4 regions of the Niveibacterium microcysteis genome follow, and region 1 is predicted to be linked to each of the others. Evidence: predicted binding sites of a transcription regulator. Region 1 holds the regulator's gene; each other region holds the start of a gene.

Region 1 (5,391 bases):
AAACACCCCAAAGCCAAGCACGACAAGCCCGGCGCCGAACCGGAGCCACGTCCGTTGCAGCCAGCTCCGCAAGCGGGCGGCAAACAGGCCGGCGAGCATCAGGTTGGGCAAGGTCCCCAAACCGAATGACAACATCAGCATCGCACCGCGCGCGGCGGAGCCTGACACCAAAGCCGTCGCAAGGATGCTGTAGACGAGGCCGCAAGGGACGAATCCCCAAACCAGCCCGAGCGGATAGGCGTTGAGTGGCGTCCGGGCGGGGATGAATCGCGCCCCATACGGCCGTAACCTTGCCCACAAGCGGCCGCCGAGCCGCTCGATGGGTGCGAGGGGCGCGGTGACGCCCGCCAAGTAAAGCCCTAACAGCACCAGCAAAAGGTTCGCCAGCACGTAGAACGTAATCTGGATGGGCAGCAGGCGATTCAGCAGGAAACCAGTCGAACCGATCGCGCCCAGCAGCGCACCGGCGAGGGTATAGCTGGTGATGCGGCCCAGGTTGTAGGCCAAATGGATCGGCCAAATGCGTCGCGACTGCCCAGGCGCATTGACGGTAAGCGCAGCAACCAGCCCTCCGCACATGCCCACGCAGTGGGTTCCACCCAGCAGACCGATCAGCGTCGCGGCAAGGTATCCCGCTTCAGGCATCACACAACATCCCGGTGCAGCCCATTCAGGGCAATCCGCAAGTGTAGCGGCCGGCCGAGGCTCAAATCACCTTGGAGTAGCGGACGACTTCGCGATCACCGCGCAAATGCGCGTCAAACGCCATGGCCAATACGCGCGCCAGCATGCGACCCGGCGTCGTTACCTCGACCCCCTTCTTGCCAACGATGCACAGGCCATCACGCTCATGGGCCCGCAGCGCTTCGATCTCGTCGGCAAAATACTCGGAGAACGTGATGCCCCAGGCCTGCTCAAACGCCGCGTAATCCAGCGAGAAGTGGCACATCAGACTCTGAATAACCGCGTAACGAAGCTGATCGTCGAACATCATCTCGTAGCCACGGACGACAGGGAGCTCGTCACGATCGAGCATCTCGTAGTAGGCCTCAAGCGTCTTCGCACTCTGTGCGTAGGCCGGGCCTACCTTGCCAATGGAGGAAACGCCGAAGCCCAACAGATCGCAGTCCGAGTGCGTTGAATAGCCCTGGAAGTTGCGATACAAACGCCCGTTGCGCTGAGCCACGGCCATCTCGTCGTCCGGCCGCGCGAAGTGGTCCATGCCGATGAACACGTAGCCCGCGTCAGTCAGCTTCGAAATCGCCATGCCCAGGATCTCGAGTTTCTGGTCCGCACTCGGCAAGTCGCCCGCATTGATCCGCCGTTGCGGCATGAAGCGCGTCGGCAGGTGGGCATAGTTGTAGAGTGCAAGACGGTCCGGGGCGATCTCCAGCACGCGATCCAGCGTCTGGCTGACGCGCTCGACGCTCTGGAACGGCAATCCGTAGATCAGATCGATACTGACCGAACGGAAACCATTCGCGCGCGCGGCCGCGATGACCGCCGCGGTTTCCTCAACAGACTGGATGCGGTTGACGGCTTTCTGGACGATCGGGTCAAAATCCTGAACACCGACGCTCATCCGGTTGAAGCCCTCGGCCCCAAGCAGCGCAACGGTTTCAGCGGAAACGCGGCGCGGGTCTACCTCGATCGAGTACTCGCCACCGGGCGTCAGGTTGAAATGCCGGCGGATCGAACGAAACAATTCGCGGATCTCGCTGTCCGACAGGAAGGTCGGTGTGCCGCCGCCCCAGTGCATTTGTGAAACATCGTGCGAGCCGGCGAGCTGTCCGGCGACCAAACCCATTTCTTTGTCAAGATAGCGCAGGTAGCGCTCCGCCCTGCTACGGTCCTTCGTGACAATCTTGTTGCACGCGCAGTAGAAGCAAACCGTATCGCAGAATGGAATGTGGAAATATAATGAGAGGGGTTTTTTGAGGCCGCCCTGCGCGCGCAGACCTAGATGTCTTGCGTAGTCGCTGCGCCCAAAGCCCTCGTGAAACCTGTCCGCGGTCGGATACGACGTGTAGCGCGGGCCGGAAACGTCGAAACGCTGGATGAGATCGCGGTCGAAGACCGGCGTCTGCTCATTCTGATTCATTGTTTGTTTTTTTCTCTCTGTGGATGCCGGAAGGTGTCATGAACTCGGTCGGAGCCGTTTGATTGCCATCAACTAGCCCACTTGGAGCACCCGCCTTGGAAAAACCCGCCACGATTCCGCTGACGGCCGTCAATCTTCGCACCGCGTGCACCCAATGCAACCTCAAGGAGCTTTGCCTTCCCGTTGGTCTTGACGACGTCGATCTTGAAAGGATCGACGGCCTCATCACTGCACGCAAGAAGGTCAAGCGGCAGCAGCATTTATACCGTGCTGGGGAGCCTTTCGAAGCAATCTATGCGATTCGCACCGGTTTCTTCAAGACCGACATCCTGACCGAAGACGGCCGGGATCAGGTCACCGGTTTCCAGATGGCCGGAGAGATCCTCGGACTCGACGGCATCTCGACGGATCGGCATGTCTGCAATGCGGTTGCACTTGAGGATTCAGACGTCTGCATGATTCCGTTCGAACGGCTCGAAGAACTCTCGCGCCGCATCGAACCCCTGCAGCGCCAGTTCCACAAGTTCATGAGCCGCGAGATCGTCCGCGAGCAAGGCATCATGATGCTGCTCGGGTCGATGCGCGCTGAAGAACGTCTGGCTGCATTCCTGATCAACCTATCGCAACGCATGCGCCTTCGTGGGTACTCCGCTTCGGAGTTCCACCTTCGCATGACGCGCGAGGAGATAGGCTCTTACCTCGGTCTGAAACTGGAGACAGTGAGCCGGGCGTTCTCCAAATTCCAGGATGACGGCTTGATCAGCGTCCACCAGAAGCACATCCAGATTCTGGATGCGGATGGACTGCGCCGACTGATTGGCCGCGCGAACGTGTAGTTACCACCATGGCGTCGGTCGTCTTGTCAGCGCGACCGACACGATGTAAGCCAGCACCAACAAAGCGGCCACAAATGTGGCCGCTTTTGCTTGGCGTGTGCGCCCGCGCTTGAGCGCGTAAGACCCCAGAACGATGTAGCCAAGCAAGCCAAGCACCTTCGCGGTCAACCAGTCGTCACGAAACGGCGCTACGCGAAGGGTCCAGGCCAAGGCGACGGCCGAGGCGAGCAATCCGGTATCGACGATATGCGGAACCACCCTCGCCCAACGCTGGCGCACCCAAGGCGCATCAATCAGGACGCCGATACCTCTGGCGATGAATCCAGTGGCAGATAGCACCACGAAGCCGACATGAAGACATTTGAGCAGCAGGTAATCCATCGGCCTCGTTAGCGTTCCATGACGTAGTCACCGGGAGCAGCGGCAAGCGGAGGAAAGGCATCGTTGCTCACGGGTGGCGGCGCGACACGCTCACCGCAACGCTCGTCCAGCCACCTGAACCAATCGTCCCACCAACTTCCGGCGTGGTGGTCGGCGCGCTCACGCCAACCATGCGCGCTGTCGGTCCGGTGCGCCGTACCGATCCAGTACTCGCGTTTCGGCGGCTGTACGGGTGGATTGACGATCCCGAGGATATGACCGCTGGACGAGAGTACGAAGCGCTTGTCTCCACGCACGAAATTGGCGACCCTAAATGCCTGCCGCCACGGGGCAATATGATCGTCTTCGGCCGCAACGGCATACAGCGGTTGGGTGATCCGCCCAAGATCGAGCGACTCGCCGGCGACGGTCAGCGCATCGGCCTCAATCAGGCGATTTTTGAGGTAGAGCTCTCGCAAGTACCACGCATGCATGGCATAGGGCATGCGCGTGGTATCCATGTTCCAGTAGAGCACGTCAAACGACGGCGGCTTTTCGCCCATCAGGTAGCCCTGAACCACGTATTGCCAGATCAACGGGTTCGAGCGCAGCAAGCGGAACGATGTAGCCATGTCGCGGCCGTCGAGGTAACCGCGCTGCTCCATGGCCCGCGTCAGGTAGCGAACGCTCCCTTCATCGATGAAGACTTCCACGTCGCCCGGCTTGGCGAAGTCCACCAAAGTCGTAAATAGCGTCCAGTGTGCAACCGGCATCTCATCCGGCGTGTAGTGGCGATTCGCCCATGCCATGTACATCGACAAGGCCGTACCTCCGATGCAGTACCCGACCGCATGTACTTTGTCCGCCCCGGATAGTTGGCGAGCGACCTGAACTATCGCATCCACCCCCTCCTGCAGGTAATCATCGAAACGAACGTCGCGGAGCGCTGCATCGGGGTTCTTCCACGAAGTGATGTACACGTCGAAGCCCGCATCGCGCAAATGCCGCACCAGACTCTTCTTCGACGTCAGATCAAGGATGTAGAACTTGTTGATCCATGGCGTCACGATCACGATCGGGGTTTGTCGAACCGTATCCGCCGTCGGGGTGTAGTGGATGACCTCCACCAGGCGGGTGCGGGCAACGACTTCGCCCGGCGTCGTCGCAAGGTTCTTCCCAACCTTGAAATCGGCGGGATCAGCCATTCGGATATCCCCGGCCCGCAGGTCATCGAGGAAATTCTGCCAGCCGGACCGAAGCGTTTGACCCTGGCTGGCGACCGCCGCACGTTGTGCGACCGGGTTGAGTGCCAAGTAATTTGTCGGCGCCACGGCATTGAGCCATTGCCGCCACCAGAACGCCGCGCGGCGGCGCTCCGTCCCCGATAGCCCGGGCGTCGCGTAGAGCATGTCCTGCGCATGCCGCGTTGACAGCAAGTACCACTGCTTCAAGGCGGCCCAGGACGGACTTTGAGACCACACCGGGTCGGCAAACCGGGTGTCATCGGCTTGAGGTCGCACAACATCCGGGACATGTGCCCCAACCGCTCGCGCAAGACCGTTGCACGCAAGCGCCCAGGCGTCAGCCGAGAAGCGGCTCCAGCGCTCGGCAAACTCCAGAGGATGCAAGCACCAAGCGATTTGCGCGTGCATCACTGGCGCAACGATGCCCAAGGGGTCTACGCTTGCAGCCATCTGTTGCCGAACCACACCAAGCGACAGCTTATGCTCGGTGGATCGCGCCTCACCACCGACAGCTACGTTTTCGACGGTTTCCATGGTGCCTCCCATCCGAACCACCCAGATTCATGTTACTCAGCGCTTGGGCGACGGTCATTGCAGTGCAGCACGCGATTGACCGGTGTCAACGCCACCGCTTGGTTGCCGCCTAAGATCAAATTGCCGTATATCGCCGGAGGTCAGAAGATGTTCAAACACATTCTTGTTCCAACGGACGGGTCGGAATTGTCCAGCAGCACCGTTACCCGGGCGATCGAGTTCGCCAAAGAAGCCGGGGCGCGCATCACGTTCTTCTTTGCGCAGCAGGAGTACCCGATACCCCTGTACGGCGAAGGGGCCCTGCTGGTCCCGGTGA
Region 2 (5,391 bases), 950 kb from region 1:
AGGGCGTCGGCCGGCTCGACCCGAAGGTGGCGCGCGACTTCAGCCCGGTCGGCCCGGTGGTGCGCGCCAGCGGCTACGCGCGCGACATCCGCATCGATCACCCCTACGCCGCTTACCCCGACCTGCCCTTCGGCCTGCATGTGCTCGACGGCTGCGACGTGCTCTCGCGCGTGCTGATCCGCGTGAAGGAGTTCTACGACTCGCTGGTGATCATCGAACACGCGCTGGCCAACATGCCGGAAGGGCCGATCCTCAACGAAGGGTTCAGCTACCAGCCGCACCGCTTCGCGCTCGGCTACGCCGAGGCGCCGCGCGGCGAGGACATCCACTGGAGCATGATCGGCGACAACCAGAAGTTGTTCCGCTGGCGCTGCCGCGCGCCGACCTACGCGAACTGGCCGCCGCTGCGCTACATGCTGCGCGGGAACACCGTGTCCGACGCGCCGCTGATCGTCGCCAGCATCGACCCCTGTTACTCCTGCACCGACCGCGTCACGCTGGTCGATGTGAACAAGGGCAAATCCACGACCGTGCCGTACAAGGAAATCGAGCGCTACGGTCGCGAACGCAAGAACTCGCCGCTCAAGTAAGGGGCTGATGGATGTTCAAGCTGCTCAAAATCATCCGCAAGGCGGGCGAGGCGACTGAAAAGTACCCGTTCGCACCGATGCCGGTCAGTCCGGGCTTTCGCGGAAAGCCCGAGTTCACCGCCGAGCAGTGCATCGCCTGCGCGGCCTGCGTGGTGGCCTGCCCGCCCAATGCGCTGACGATGCACACCAACACCGAGCGCGGCGAGCGCACCTGGCAGCTCAACCTGGGGCGCTGCATCTTCTGCGGCCGCTGCGAGGAAGTCTGCCCGACCCGCGCGATCGCGCTGTCGCCCGACTTCGAGCTGGCGGTGGGCCGCAAGGAAGACCTGATGCAACGGGCAACGTTTTCGCTGACCCGCTGCGTCGCCTGCGACACGCCCTTCGCGCCGAGCAAGGAGATCGAGTTCACGATGGCGCTGATGGTGCACAGCGGGCTCTCCGAGGCCGAAGCCGAAGCGATGCGCCCGCAGTTCGAGACCTGCCCCGACTGCAAGCGCAAACAGGCGCTGTGCAGCGTCGAGCCGGAAACCTTCGTGAAGCGAGGCTGAGATGAACAAGCCCATCGAATTCGCGCCCCGCAACGCGCAGGGCATGCCGACTCCGATCAGCGAGAGCGAGCACATCGCGCAGTTGAAGCAGACGCTGCTCGGCGACATCAAGCGTTCCGCCTACGTCTATCGCGTCGACTGCGGCGGTTGCAACGGCTGCGAGATCGAGATCTTCTCGGCGATCACGCCGGTCTTCGATGCTGAGCGCTTCGGCATCAAGGTCGTCGCCTCGCCGCGCCATGCCGACATCCTGCTGTTCACCGGCGCAGTCACCCGCTCGATGCGGATGCCAGCGATCCGCGCCTACCGCGCCGCGCCCGATCCGAAGATCGTCGTCTCCTACGGCGCCTGCGGCTGCAGCGGCGGCATCTTCCACGACCTGTACTGCGTCTGGGGCGGCACTGACCAGATCGTCCCGGTCGACGTGTTCATCCCCGGCTGCCCGCCGACCCCGGCTGCGACGATCTACGGCTTCGCGGTCGCGCTCGGGCTGCTCAACCAGAAGCTCAAGGGCAGCCACCATCAGGAAGCCGAGGGCGAAGTCGCGCAGGTGCGGCACCCGGACGTACCGCTGGATCTGCGGGTGCTGATCGAACGCGAGGCGCGCCGCATGGCGGGCTACCTGCACGGCGGACGCATCGCGGATGACTTCATGGGCCTGATGGTCGCTGCGCCGACGCCGGAAGGGTTCGTCGCCCGTGCGCGTGAACACCTCGCGGAGAAAGACGACCCGCGTCTGTCGGAGATCTTTGCCCATCTGCAAAGCACCTGCCTCGGAATCGGCGGAGCGACCGCGTGAGCGGCAAGGTCATCTTCTACCAGCTCGGCCAGAAGTTCCTCGACCGCAAGGAGGACATGCCGGCCGAGGCGAAGCAGGTGGTCTACTACTCGCTCGCGATCGGGCACCATATCGGCGTGATCGACTGCCTCAAGCCGATCCTCGAATGCCCGGCCGACGACTACGCCGCCTGGCTCGCGAAGCTGCCGGAGGGCGCCGCCCGCAGCAAACTCGAAGGCTTGCTCAAATGGGGCGAGATCAACATCGACAGCACGGCTACGCACTTGCTCGCCAGGGCGCTGGACGGCGCCCGCCCGGGCTACAGCGAAACCGAGAACCAGTGGGCGACGCGGCTGATCCAGTCGCTTGCCGATATCGAAGCCGAACCTGCGATCTACCTGATCGCGAAGCACCGCGATGCCTGACCTGATCCTCACCGTCGGCAACAGCATGATGGGCGACGACGGCGTCGGCCCGCTGCTGGCCGAACTGCTCACGAACGCGCCCGCCAGCGGCTGGGCGGCGATCGACGGCGGCTCCGCGCCGGAGAACGTCGCACATCAGGTGCAGGCGCTCGCGCCGCAGACCGTCGTGATCGTGGACGCGGCGGACATGGCGCTCGCCCCCGGCGAGGTGCGCCTGGTCGACGATGCGAACATCGCCGACATGTTCATCATGACCACGCACAACCTGCCGCTCAGCTTCCTGATCGAGCGGCTGCGCGAAACGGTGCCGCAGGTGCTCTTCGTTGGCATCCAGCCCGACATCGTCGCCTTCGGTTTCCCGATGACCGAACCGGTGCGCAACGCCGTCACCACGCTGCACGCGCAGCTTGTCGCCGGCGCAGACCTCACCGCCCTGCCCTGGCTCTGAGCCTCCTCCGGCCCGTCGCCTGACCGCCCGCGCGCGCGCCATGCGACGCGCCAGCGGCCGCCTGCCCTCGCGCTTACCGCCAATCACCGTGGCGGATTGCGGATTTGCGCGCTAAACCTCAACGTGGGCCCAAGCGGAACACAGCGCCGCTTATCGACCCATAGAGCGATTTTTAGATCCGCGCCCTACGCCTGATGGATGTCAAAAACGCTGAACTCAGCGCAAACGCGAGCAAGTCGGACACATAAAGTGCAAGGAAACTGCTTGCGATGACAACGCACGCGGTGTCATTCCCCTGACGACAAAACCAAGGAATCAAGCGAAATGGAACGTCCGATCGTCGAGAAGTCCGCAGCCAGCGGATTGCGCAAATTCTCGCTGCTGAAGGAAGACCCGGGCCGCTACCTGATGCGCGCGGTGCTGGCAGGCATGTACCTGTCCATCGTCGTACTGGTGTATTGGTCGCTGCTCAACAACCTGCACGACACGCCGTTCGGCAAGGTGCTGGCGAGCCTCTTCTTCGGCGTCGGCCTGTCGGTGATCGTGTTCACCAACTCCGAGCTGTTCACCAGCAACAACATGTACCTCGCGGTGTCGTCAGCCGAAGGGAAGACGAGCTGGCCGCAGACGGTCGCCCTGTGGGTGGTCTGCTACCTGGGCAACCTGATCGGGGCCGTGGTGCTCACGGCGCTGCTCTATTTCGCAGGCGTGCTCGACTCGCTGCCACCGGAACATGCGCTGAACCAGGGCGCGGTACACAAGGCCGAGCAGGCTGCGCAAGTGATCTTCTTCAAGGGCATCCTCGCGAACTGGGTGGTCTGCCTCGCGGTGTGGGTCGCACTACAGTTGAAGGAAGACCTCGCGAAGATCGTGGCGATGATCCTCGTCGTGTTCATCTTCCTCTACCTCGGCTTCGAGCACTCGATCGCCAACATGGGCACTTTCTCGATGGCGCTGCTGAGCCACGGCGGGCTGACCTTCGGGCAAGCGGTATACAACCTGATCTTCAGCACACTCGGCAACGTGGTGGGTGGCGCGGTGTTCGTCGGCCTGGCTTACCGCTACCTCAGCCCCGAAGCGATGGATCAGGCGGAAGCCGCCGAAGCCGCGCGCGAACTGCCCCCGCCGCGCAAGGCCCCGAAGGCCGCCGCGCACTGAGGCATCAGGCCTGCGGCGTCGCCAGCCGGCGCCGCAGAAAACGCATCAAGGCGCCCAGCACCGGCAGCTGGGCATACAACTCCTCAGCCGCATCCCAGTAGTCGCGGTGCATCGTGACCAGCCCCTGCGCATCGAAGCACAGGTGGCTCGCACCGCGAATCACGCGCTCCGCGGACTCGCCGCGGAAGCGCAGGTGGAACTCCCAAGTCAGCATCGCCGCGCCCTCCGCCGGGAATCTTCCCGTCACGATGAACCGCGGCACATCCACCTGCTCGAACATGTGCCGGAACACGCGGGCAATTGCCGCGCGTCCGACCACCTCGTTGAACGGGTCCTTGAAGCTCGCTTCCGTGGCATAGCGCGCGGCGAGCGCGTCCACGCTGTCCAGCGTCAGCCTCTCGTAGGCATCAACCAGCGCGTCGAGCGCTGACTGGGTGCTCATGCGCCAGTCGCGCGCCGCACCGCACGCAGGTAGAGCCATTCAGGGAGCAAGCGCAGGAACTTGAGCAGCAGGGTGAACCTGCGCGGGAAGTGAATCTCGAAGCGGCCGCGGGCGATGCCGCGAAGGATCGCATCGGCCGCCTCGGCCGCAGTGATCAGTGCCGGCATGCGGAACTTGTTCTGCGCGGTGAGCGGTGTTTCGACGAATCCCGGGTTCACCAGAAAGACGCTCACGCCGCGCGGCGCGAGGTCCATGTAGAGCGACTCGGCGAAGTTGATCACGCCGGCCTTCGATGCCCCGTAGGCCAGCGCCTTGGGCAAGCCGCGGTAGCCGGCGACACTGCCAACAATCACGATGGCGCCTTCGCCCTGTTGCAGCAGTTGCGGCGCGATGGCCGCAACGCCGTTGATGACGCCCATAAGGTTGATCTCGATCGTCGTGCGTGCGCCTTCGACGGTGAGGTCCCACGCATGCATCGGCGTGTAGGTGCCGGCATTGAAGACGACCACGTCGATGCCACCCCACAGGTCGAGCAGCTGCAACACCGCGGGCAGCAAGGTGGCATGTTCGGCCACATCGAGTGGTATCGCGATGCTGCCGGGGAAACGAGCGGCGAAGACGCGCAAACGCTCCGCGCGCCGGGCCGACAGCGCAAGATGAGCGCCCTGCTCCGCAAGCGATTCCGCTAGGGCTGCGCCGATTCCCGTCGAAGCACCGACGATCCACACACGCTTGCCGCGCCAGTCACGAATCGGCTGATTCATCGCCATGTGTACCTGCTAACGCTTGCGAAAGCTCAGCGTCACCTGCCCGAGCTCGACACCAAACTTGGTCATGAAGGACCGGTTCAGCATCGTCTTGTCATCCATCAGGAACATCCAGTCGTCGAAGGCGACGTGATAGACGCTGCCATCCACCGGCAAGGCCATCGTATAGCGCCAGCGAAGGGCGTTGCCCTGCGCCTCACCGATCGCCTCACCCACCACATCGTCAGCACGGCCA
Region 3 (5,391 bases), 1.4 Mb from region 1:
AAGCCGAAACCGAACATCGCGACCGCAGCCACGGCCAGCCGCAGCAGCAGACGACGATTCTCGGAGGCGCGTTCCAGTGAGCTCATTGGTGGTTCTGCAGCCAGTACTTGAGCATCACGCCGAAGAAGAACACCAGGGCGATCGATCCCAGCCCCAGTGCCGTCTTCAGGTTGCTGCGCGTTGCGCTCCGCTTGGCCATGTTGCGACTCACTTGACCTGAGGCGGCTCTTCAAAGGTGTGGTACGGCGCCGGCGACGGCACCGTCCACTCAAGCCCCTCGGCACCATCCCAAGGCTTGGCTGCGGCCTTCTCGCCACCGCGCACACACTTGATGACCGTGAAGAGGAAGATCAGCTGTGAAAGCCCGAACCCGAAGGCGCCGATCGTGGCGATGGCATTGAAGTCCGCGAACATCGGGTTGTAGTCCGGAATGCGCCGCGGCATGCCGGCCAGGCCGAGGAAGTGCATCGGGAAGAAGGTGATGTTGAAGAAGATGATCGAGCACCAGAAGTGCAGCTTGCCGAGGCGCTCGTCATACATGTGCCCGGTCCATTTCGGCAGCCAGTAGTAGGCGCCGGAGAACAGCGCGAACAGTGAGCCGGCCACCAGCACATAGTGGAAGTGCGCCACGACGTAATACGTATCCTGGATCTGGATGTCGATCGGCGCGATCGCGCAGATCAGCCCGGTGAATCCGCCCATCGTGAACACGAACAGGAAGCCGACCGAGAACAGCATCGGCGCCTCAAAGGTCATCGAGCCGCGCCACATCGTCGCGACCCAATTGAACACTTTCACGCCCGTCGGCACCGCAATCAGCATCGTTGCGTACATGAAGAACAACTGGCCGGTCGCGGGCATGCCGGTCGTGAACATGTGGTGTGCCCACACCATGAAGGAGAGAATTGCGATCGACGCCGTCGCGTAGACCATCGAGGCATAGCCGAACAGGGGCTTGCGCGCAAAGGTCGGAATCACCTGCGAGACGATGCCGAAGGCCGGCAGGATCATGATGTACACCTCGGGGTGCCCGAAGAACCAGAACACATGCTGGTAGAGCACCGGATCACCGCCACCGGCCGCGTTGAAGAAGCTGGTACCGAAGTGCCGATCCGTGAGGATCATCGTCACGGCCCCCGCCAGCACCGGCATCACGGCGATCAGCAGGTAGGCGGTGATCAGCCAGGTCCAGCAGAACAGCGGCATCTTCATCAGCGTCATGCCAGGGGCGCGCATATTCAGCACCGTGACGACGATGTTGATGGCGCCCATGATCGAGCTGATGCCCATGATGTGGACCGCGAAGATCGCCATGTCCATGCCCATGCCCATCTGGATCGACAGCGGCGCGTAAAGCGTCCAGCCAGCCGCCGATGCTCCGCCCGGCACGAAGAACGACCCCACCAACAGGATCGCAGCCGGCGGCAACAGCCAGAAGCTCCAGTTGTTCATCCGCGCGAAGGCCATGTCGCTCGCGCCGATCATCAGCGGGATCTGCCAGTTCGCGAAGCCGACGAAGGCCGGCATGATCGCGCCGAATACCATCACCAGCCCGTGCATGGTGGTGAGCTGGTTGAAAAACTCCGGCTGCACCACCTGCAGGCCAGGTTGAAAGAGTTCGGCACGGATCGTCAGCGCCATCACGCCCCCGGAGAGGAACATGATGAAGCTGAAGATCAGGTACATCGTGCCGATGTCCTTGTGATTCGTGGTTTGAATCCAGCGCATCAACCCGCTCGGGTGATGGTGGTCATGTCCGTGTTCCAGGCCGTGTGGGACCGCACTCATGCTCTAGCTCCTGTCTCGGAATCGGTGCGTGATCAACCGGCCGCGGCCGTGTTGGCAGATGCCTGCGGGGCCGCGGGCTGCGCTTCAGCGGCCATGCGTTTCTTCTGCGCCGCAACCCATTCGGCGTACTTCGCAGCAGACACCACATGCACCTCGATCGGCATGAAGCCATGCTCCTTGCCGCACAGTTCGGCGCAGTTGCCGCGATACACGCCCTCCTTCTCGGCACGGAACCAGGTGTCGCGGATGAAGCCGGGGATCGCGTCCTGCTTCACGCCAAAGGCCGGCACCCACCAGGCGTGGATCACATCGTTCGCGGTGGTGAGGATGCGGATCTTCTTGCCCACCGGCACGACCACCGGGTTATCGACTTCGAGCAGGTAGTTGGCGCCCTTGGCCGCCCCGCCTTCGATCTGGTCGCGCGGCGTGGACAGCGTGGAGATGAAGCGCACGCCCTCGCCCTCGCCCTTGAGGTAGTCGTAACCCCACATCCACTGGTAGCCGGTGGCCTTGATCGTGATGTCCGGGTTTGACGTGTCCTTCATCGAGATCACCGTCTTCGTCGCCGGGTAGGCCATGCCGAGCAGAATCAGCACCGGCACGACAGTCCAGGCAATCTCGACCGCTGTGTTCTCGTGGAAATGGGCTGCAACCGCGCCCTTCGATTTGCGGTGCCGGAACACCGACCAGAACATCACGCCGAAGACACCGACGAAGATCACCAGGCAGATCACGAGCATCATCGAATGCATGCCGTAGATCTGTTCGGCAATGCCGGTGACAGGGGGCTGGAGGTTGTAACGTGCGTCGGCTGCCGACGCGGCGTTGGCGACAAACGCCATTGCCAGTGGAACTGATGCGCGAGTGGTATGCCTCATGGGTCCTCGAAAAACACCGGATGAGTGCTGCTTCTGACGACAGCTTTGCAGTCCGTGAGCACCCGACCTCGCGACGCCTCACACGACCGCTTGCCGCAACTCCAACTCCCGCGCGGGGGAACGACGCCCTTTCGGGCCGCCCCGCCGCGTTCGGTTTTGATGGTGCCACAGCGAGGGCGCTCGCAGCAACAAATGTTGATTCATATCAATGTGTTGCATTGCCGCACATGCTGCATCGCCATATCCATCTGCCTGAACACACACCGCTTACGCAGCACAGAAAAACAAAAGGCGCCCGAAGGCGCCTTTTCTCTCTGCGTGCAAGGGGTCAAGCGACAGCCAGCGCATCCAGCAACTTCTGATGGACACCGCCGAAGCCCCCGTTGCTCATCACGAGGACATGGTCGCCGGGTGCGGATTGCTGCACCACAGCACGCACAAGTTCATCGATCGACTCAAAGGTGCGTGCCCTCTCGCCCAGCAGATTCAATGCCTCGGCCGGATCCCAGCCGAGTTTGTTCGCATAGCAATAGACAAAATCCGCCTGCGTGAGGCTTGGCGCCAAACGATCCTTCATCGTGCCGAGCTTCATCGTGTTGGAACGCGGCTCCAGCACGGCGAGGATGCGCCCTTGCGGCTGCCGCCGGCGCAAGCCTTCAACGGTGGTTTGGATCGCAGTCGGGTGATGAGCAAAATCGTCATACACCGTAACGCCGCGCACGACGCCACGCACTTCGAGCCGCCTCTTGATGCCCTTGAAGCCCGCGAGCGCGGCAATCGCATCCTGCGGGCGCACGCCGACATGGCGAGCCGCCGCAATCGCCGCCAGCGCATTGGCGCGGTTGTGCGCTCCAGCCAGCGGCATCTCGGCACGCCCGATCTCGTTGCCATGAAGAGAAAACACCGCCTCCGACACCGAATCACCCTCTCGCGCGTGCCACGCACCCGCGTCGTCAAACCATTCGAGCTCGCTCCAGCAACCGCGGTCGATCACGCGTCGCAGACTCGCCTCGGCCCCGTTGGCCACGATGCGACCAAGGCGCGGAATCGTGCGCACCAAGTGATGGAACTGGGTTTCGATCGCGGCCAGGTCGGGGAATATGTCTGCGTGGTCGTACTCAAGATTGTTCAGGATCACCGTGCGCGGGCGGTAATGAACAAACTTCGAGCGCTTGTCGCAGAAAGCGGTGTCGTACTCATCGGCTTCGATGACGAAGAAGGGCGACTCGGTCAACCGCGCCGACACGCCAAAGTCCTGCGGCACCCCACCAACCAGAAAGCCGGGATTGAGCCCGGCGGACTCCAGCAGATAGGCCAGCAGCGACGTGGTGGTGGTCTTGCCATGCGTGCCCGCAACCGCCAGCACCCACTTGCCCGGCAGGATGTGCTCAGCCAGCCACTGCGGCCCGGAGGTGTAGGGCAAGCCGCGATCCAGAATCGCTTCGAGCAGCGGATTGCCCCGCGACACCGCGTTGCCCACCACATACATATCTGCCGCCTGATCCAGCTGCGACGGATCGAAGCCTTCGATCAGGCCAATCCCCTGTTCCGCCAGTTGCGTGCTCATCGGCGGATAAACATTGGCATCGCAGCCAGTGACGCGATGGCCTGCAGCGCGGGCAAGCAAGGCAATGCCGCCCATGAAGGTGCCGCAGATACCAAGAATGTGAATATGCATCAGGGACGGCGCAGCCGGGAGACCGCGCGGGGTGTGGTTAGAATAGGCTCAATTGTAGCCGAGGCCCCGCGCCCAACCCCGATGCCGCTCGATGCACCGCCCCCGCGCAGTTCGCTGCGCCAGAACGTCGCCGCACTGGCAGCCCGCCTGATGGCCGAAGACGGCATATCCGATTACGGCCTCGCCAAACGGAAGGCTGCGCGCCAACTCGGCGTCACCGAGGGCGAAGCGATGCCGAACAACGCCGAGATCGACGCCGCATTGCGCGAGTATCAGGCGCTCTACCCCGACGACGAGCATGAGGAACGCCTGGAAACCATGCGCGAAACCGCCTGCGAGGTCATGCGGCTGCTCGCCCCCTGGCGCCCCGCCCTGACCGGCGCGGTGCTCGACGGCTCGGCGAATGGATTCTCGGAAGTCGAAATCGACCTGTTCGCCGACAGCGCCAAGGAAGTCGAGATCTTCCTGCTGAACCAGGCGCTCGACTATGAACACCGCGAAGTGCGCCGGCCAGGCCCGGAGTCGCCCGAGGCGATCCTCGCGTTTGAATGGGACGAAGTGCCGGTCAAGCTCTGCGTGTTCGGCCCGCTGGCGGAACGCATTCCGCGCCGCAACGGTTCGGACCGCGCCAAGCTGCCCGCAGTGGAAGCCCTGCTCACTTCACCGGCACAGCGCGAAGAATGAACCCCACCACTCGACGCGCCCTCGCAGCGGCGCTGATCATCGGTGTATCCGCCATTGCCGGCTACGCGGGCTGGCGCACCCAGCGCCATGTCGACCAAGCAACACCCGCACCGAAAATCAGCGACAGCGCACTCCGGCAGCTGATGGCATTGCAACTGCCCGACTCGGACGGCCGACCTCAGGCCCTCCAGCAATGGCAGGGCAAAGTGCTCGTCATCAACTTCTGGGCGACCTGGTGCCCACCCTGCCGCAAGGAAATGCCCTTGCTGGATGCGGCGCAACGCAAATGGGCGGACAAGGGTGTGCAAATCGTTGGCATCGGCATCGACGAAGCCGACGCGATTCACAACTATGCAGTCACGA
Region 4 (5,391 bases), 1.2 Mb from region 1:
TCGATTTCGGCATGTTCCAGGGCGGACGTGACATCGAAGGCCGCAACCGCGTGATCGAGCCGGTGGAACCCAAGCGACTGGTCGCGGGCGTGCTGACGCATGCCCATGTCGACCACTCCGGCCGCCTGCCATTGCTCACTGCGCACGGCTCGCGGGCGCCGCTCTACGGCACGCCGGCCACGCTCGAACTGGCTGAGGTGCTGCTGCTTGACTCGGCCAAGATCGCCGAGGAAGACACCAGTCGCGCCAACCGCAAGCTGCGGCGTGCCGGGCGGCGCGAGCAAAGCCCGCTCTACACGGTGGACGACGTCGAGAGCCTGGTCCGCCGATTCGTTGCGTTGCCCTACGGCGAACAGCGGGAAATCGCGCCGGGCGTGGCGATCCGCTTCTTCGACGCCGGTCACATCCTTGGCTCATCCAGCGTTGAGATGCAGATCGCGCGGGAAGGCAAGCCGCCGCTGACGGTGGTGTTCTCCGGCGATCTTGGCACGCGCGATGCGCCGATTCTGCGTGACCCCGAAACGCCGCCGCGAGCCGATGTCGTGTTCCTCGAATCCACCTACGGCGACCGCAGCCGGCCGCCGCGTGCCGATACGCTGGCGAGCTTCCACGCACTATTGCGCCGGGCCGTGGCCGAGCACCGGCGCATGATCGTGCCGGCCTTCGCGGTAGGGCGCACCCAGGTACTGCTGTACGAGCTGGCGCACGCGTTCCGTGATGGCATCGTGCCGGCGTTCCCGGTGTTCCTCGACAGCCCGATGGCTGCGCGTGCCGGCGCGATCTACGCCCGCCACGGCGAACTGCATGATCTGGAGGCCAAACGGCTCGGACGTCGAGGCCAGTTGCCGGACACGCTGCGGGTCGTTGATTCGTCGGCCGAATCGCGCTTGCTGAATGTCAGCGGCGAGTTCTGCATGATCATGAGCGCGGCGGGCATGTGCGAAGGGGGCCGCGTGCTGCACCACCTGCGCCATAACCTGTGGCGCGAGGATGTCCTCGTGATCCTGCCCGGCTACATGGCGCCCGGCACCCTCGGCCGACAACTCGCTGAAGGCGCGCGCGAGGTCGAGATCTTCGGCGAGACGATCGCGGTGCGTGCTGAAGTGGTACAGCTCGAAGGCTTCTCTGCCCACGCTGACCGCGAAGGCCTGCTCGACTGGCTGGCCCCGCTGGCCGCCGGGCATCCGCGCGTGGTGCTGACGCACGGAGAGGACCCGGCGCGCGCCGGCTTGGCTGCGGCCGTCCATGCGCGCTATGGCATCACTGCGGAGACGCCGGTGGCCGGCGCGGTGTTGACGCTGGACTAGGCTTCACCCAGACGCGCGATCTCTTCCGATTCCACCGCGCCCGGCGCCGGCCCCTCGCCGAGCGCGCAGCGCAGCATTGCGCGCGCAACAGCCACGGTGCTGATGGGGCGATAGCGCCGTAGCGGCCCCAGCATCAAAGGCGCGACGGCGCGACCGAATACCAGCGCCACTCGTTCACCCGGGCGGGATTCGGCGCGATGGCCATCAAGCAGGGACGGCCGCATGCACCACAACGCAGGCAGGCGAAGGTTCGCGAGATCGCGCTCCGTCTCGCCCTTGGTTCGGTTGTAGAACACTTTGGACGCCGCATCGGCGCCAAGCGCCGATATCAGCAGGAAGTGCTGCGCCCCCATTTTTCTTGCGAGTAGGCCGAGTGCGAGCGGATAGTCGTGATCGACGGCGCGAAAGGCGGCCTGCGAGCCGGCTACGCGGATCGTTGTACCGAGACAACAGAAAACGTCGTCCGCCCGCAGGTCTGGCGTATCCGACGGCAGGGCAGAAAAATCGACGATCTGCTCGTGCAACTTCGCATGCTGCAAGCCGGTGGGGCGCCGCACCAGCGCGACCACGCGGCCATATTCGGGCGATGCGAGCAGCATTGCGAGCAGCTCGCGGCCAACCAGGCCCGTCGCTCCGGCGATCAGTGCAGTACGTGTTTGTGGTGTTGGCATCGGCAAGTGCTTGATACAAAACAATCCTGCATGTGGGTGCAGGCGATATATAATTGATAACGATTCGCGTTGGCGTTCTACTCCGAAACGCCGCCACGGCTGATCCACCCGATTCTGCAGGTAGCGTACATGACACATTGCACCAACGACACGGCCACGCTGGACCGTCAGGCCGCCTCGGCGGCAGACGGCGCCACACCAGGGGTCTTCGCCCTTGTTGGCAACCCGAACGTCGGCAAGTCGGTGGTGTTCCACCGGTTGACCGGCACTTATGTGAACGTGTCGAACTACCCGGGGACGACGGTCGATGTGTCACGCGCCTCGGCCCGTTTCGAACGTGGCGCCGAAGTGCTGGATACGCCCGGGGTCCTGGCCCTGCCGGCCCGCTCGGACGACGAGCACGCGACGATGCGCGCGTTGCTGCACGAAAATCTGCGTGCGCTGGTGCAGGTGGGTGACGCGAAGAACCTGCGCCGCACGCTGGCGCTGTCGCTCGTTTTTGCCGACCTGGGCTTGCCCTGGGTGTTGGCGCTCAACATGGCGGACGAGGCGCGGGCGCGCGGCGTTGGCGTCGATTTGCAGGGCCTCTCGAAAGCGATTGGCGCGCCGGTGATTGAAACGGTTGCCACCAGCGGCGAAGGCCTGCAGCGCCTGCCGGAAGCGCTCAAGCATGCGTACGCCAGCCAAGGGCCGGCGCATCGCTTCCGCTACCCGGATGCGGTGGAAGCGGTCGTGATGCAGGCGGCGGACTGGATCACCGCCCGGCTACCGAAGACCCCGCTGGCGCCACGTGGCCTCGCGGTGCTGTTCCTCGGCCGTGATGCCGAAGTCGAACGCTGGCTCGCCGCACATCTGGGGGCCGAGGCGCAACAGTTGATCGCTTTGCGCGAGGCCGCCGAATCGGCCAGTCCCGAACCCCTGTCCACCGCTTTGGCGCAGGCTCGCGCGGCGGAGGCTGATCGCCTTGCTGGCGCTTATCTGCGGAAGGAAGTGCCGAAAGCCAAGCTGCTCTCGACGCGGCTCGGGCGGCTTGCGGTGCATCGCATCTGGGGCTTGCCGATTCTGTTGCTGGTGCTGTTCGCGGTGTATGAGTTCGTGGGCGTGTTCGGCGCGAGCTTCCTGGTCGGTCTGACCGAGAAGAATCTGTTCGGTGAAATCCTGAACCCGGCGATGGAAGGTTTCGTTCGGGCGCATGTGCCGTGGCAATGGGTTGCCGACCTGATGGTCGGGCAGTACGGGCTGTGGACCATGGGCATGACTTACGCGCTCGCCTTGATCCTGCCGATCGTGACAACCTTCTTCCTGGCCTTCGGGGTGCTGGAAGATTCGGGTTACTTCTCGCGCCTGTCGGTGCTGGCGAACCGCGCGTTCTCGCTGATCGGCCTGAATGGCCGCGCGGTGCTGCCGATGGTGCTGGGGCTTGGCTGCGTGACGATGGCGACGCTTACGACGCGCATCCTGCACACCAAACGCGAGCGCGTGATCTCGACCTTCCTGCTCGCGCTGGCGATTCCGTGCTCGGCACAACTGGGCGTGGTGATGGGCATGCTGTCGGGCATTTCCTTCTCGGCCACGCTGATCTGGCTCAGCTCGGTCGTGCTGATTCTGCTGACCTCCGGCTGGCTCGCGGCGAAGCTGATCCCGGGCCGCCGCATTCCGCTGGTCACCGAGATGCCGCCGATGCGCTTGCCGGTGATCGGCAACGTGATGAAGAAGACCGCGGGCCGCCTGAAGTGGTATCTCGTTGAAGTGATCCCGCTCTTCCTGTTCGGCACGCTGCTGATGTTCGTGCTGGATCGCGTGGGCGCGCTGCCGTGGATCATCGAGAAGGGCGAGCCGCTGGTGACCGGCTGGCTCGGCTTGCCGAAGGAGGCGAGCGCGGCGTTCGTGATGGGCTTCCTGCGGCGCGACTTCGGCGCCACCGGCCTGTTCGCGCTTGGCCACCAGTTGTCGCCGCTGCAGACGGTGGTCGGCATGATCACGATCACCCTCTTCGTACCGTGCATTGCCAGCGTGATGATCGTCATCAAGGAGCAGGGCGGCAAGATCGCCGCCGCGATGCTGGGCCTGATCATGCCGACAGCCTTCCTGGTCGGCGGCATCTTCAACATGATCCTGAAGCACTTCTGGTAAGCCGCGATGAGCCCCAACGAAATGCGTCTAGCCGACGCCACCCCCGGTGCCACCGTCCGATTCCGTGGCTTCGATGCCACGCTGGATACCCTGCTGCAGGACCAGTTCCTCGCCTATGGCATTGCCGTCGGACAGGCGCTCAGCGTGTTGCAGCAACGTCCGCTGACGATCATTCAGTGCGACCACACCGAGCTGGCCGTAGAGTCGGTCGTCGCCCGCGCGATGGTGGTTGCGCCGGCCTGAGCCGGCGCAGGGGTCAAGGCGTTAGACGCCCAGCAGGCGGAGGTCCGGTGCGCCGGCCCGCATGGGCGGGCACCAGAAGTAGGCGCCGGTGAGAGGGCGGGTAAAGCGGAACAGGCCGTCGACGATGCCGTCCTCGGCGCCGCACATGCGCCTGAGCTGCGCCTCAAAAGCCGCAAACGAAGCGCCGAAGGCGACGAACTGCAAACCGCCGCGATCGCCCTCAATCCACGCCATCGAGCGCCGAAGCACGAAGGCCTCCGGTGAGAAGCTCTCCTGCGCGGTGCGCTTCACATGCGCGCAATCCGGTGCGTCGTCGAGTTCTTCATTCGATTCACGTTCCCGCCCGATCACGTTGTCCTGCATCGATTTCGGCATTGCTTCGAAGCGCTTGAAATCGTGCAGCCACTGCTGGACCGCGACGAAGGATGAGCCGGCGAGTGTCGGCACATCTTCCGCGACGATGGCAGCGGCGACAGCAGCGTCGCCTTGCGGGTTTTCGGTGCCATCCTCATAGCCGGTCAGATCACGCCCGCCACCGTGGACGAAAGCCTCCAGCGAATGTTCAAGCACGAAGGTGTCTGCCAGCAGGGCTGTGATGTGACGCTCGCGCTGCAGCAGTGCGGCCCGGTCTTCGCCGCGCAGCCAGAGCCAGAGTGCGGCGGGCGTGGCGGGGAGTTCGACACCCGCCGCAGAGAAGTTCGGGAATGTTGTCAGCCCTTCGATATGGCGGCCCAGGGCGTTCGCCAGAGTTGCGCCGATACCCAGCACACAACGCTCCCCGTCGACTTCGGCCGCCAGGCGACGCAGCGCGGCACGCGCGTCGGTGCCCTGCAGTAAGGAAAAACTCAGGTAACGGGCCGCTGGGGGCAGTGGGGCGAGGATTCCGCTCTGGGGGCCGCTCATGGGGCAATCTCCTGCATGGTTCACGAGGCGTGTGGAGGCGCAATGATCGCGCGTTGGCCCGGTATGTGCCAACCGGCGCACGGTTTGCATTTGATTCACATCGGGAAACATCCACGCATGGTCGGGTCACGGCG

What was found. The regulator FNR, encoded in region 1, switches genes on or off when oxygen is low (the NO sensors DNR and NnrR bind a similar motif). The targets are predictions, from matches to a motif close to TTGANCTAGNTCAA.
Region 2: a site for FNR is predicted at 2,981-2,994, ahead of JY500_RS04870 (formate/nitrite transporter family protein). Genes of this name have one in related genera too.
Region 3: a site for FNR is predicted at 2,862-2,875, ahead of coxB (cytochrome c oxidase subunit II). Genes of this name have one in related genera too.
Region 4: a site for FNR is predicted at 1,989-2,002, ahead of feoB (ferrous iron transport protein B). Genes of this name have one in related genera too.

The regions. Positions count from the first base shown of each region.
Region 1 covers NZ_CP071060.1:1,987,793-1,993,183, reverse strand. The annotation lists gene JY500_RS09055 (sulfite exporter TauE/SafE family protein) at 1-645, opposite strand, end outside; gene hemN (oxygen-independent coproporphyrinogen III oxidase) at 707-2,101, opposite strand; gene fnr (fumarate/nitrate reduction transcriptional regulator Fnr) at 2,197-2,937, shown strand; gene JY500_RS09040 (SirB2 family protein) at 2,938-3,318, opposite strand; gene JY500_RS09035 (PHA/PHB synthase family protein) at 3,327-4,991, opposite strand; gene JY500_RS09030 (universal stress protein) at 5,223-5,391, shown strand, end outside.
Region 2 covers NZ_CP071060.1:1,037,276-1,042,666, reverse strand. The annotation lists gene JY500_RS04895 (hydrogenase large subunit) at 1-590, shown strand, start outside; gene hyfH (hydrogenase 4 subunit H) at 602-1,138, shown strand; gene JY500_RS04885 (NADH-quinone oxidoreductase subunit B family protein) at 1,140-1,937, shown strand; gene JY500_RS04880 (formate hydrogenlyase maturation HycH family protein) at 1,934-2,341, shown strand; gene hycI (hydrogenase maturation peptidase HycI) at 2,334-2,789, shown strand; gene JY500_RS04870 (formate/nitrite transporter family protein) at 3,114-3,947, shown strand; gene JY500_RS04865 (nuclear transport factor 2 family protein) at 3,952-4,389, opposite strand; gene JY500_RS04860 (SDR family NAD(P)-dependent oxidoreductase) at 4,386-5,159, opposite strand; gene JY500_RS04855 (DUF3833 domain-containing protein) at 5,169-5,391, opposite strand, start outside.
Region 3 covers NZ_CP071060.1:614,859-620,249, reverse strand. The annotation lists gene JY500_RS02840 (cytochrome c oxidase assembly protein) at 1-86, opposite strand, end outside; gene ctaD (cytochrome c oxidase subunit I) at 208-1,788, opposite strand; gene coxB (cytochrome c oxidase subunit II) at 1,821-2,666, opposite strand; gene mpl (UDP-N-acetylmuramate:L-alanyl-gamma-D-glutamyl-meso-diaminopimelate ligase) at 2,995-4,344, opposite strand; gene JY500_RS02820 (hypothetical protein) at 4,426-5,028, shown strand; gene JY500_RS02815 (peroxiredoxin family protein) at 5,025-5,391, shown strand, end outside.
Region 4 covers NZ_CP071060.1:3,153,974-3,159,364, reverse strand. The annotation lists gene JY500_RS14320 (MBL fold metallo-hydrolase RNA specificity domain-containing protein) at 1-1,307, shown strand, start outside; gene JY500_RS14315 (oxidoreductase) at 1,304-1,978, opposite strand; gene feoB (ferrous iron transport protein B) at 2,108-4,111, shown strand; gene JY500_RS14305 (FeoA family protein) at 4,118-4,354, shown strand; gene JY500_RS14300 (Dyp-type peroxidase) at 4,376-5,257, opposite strand.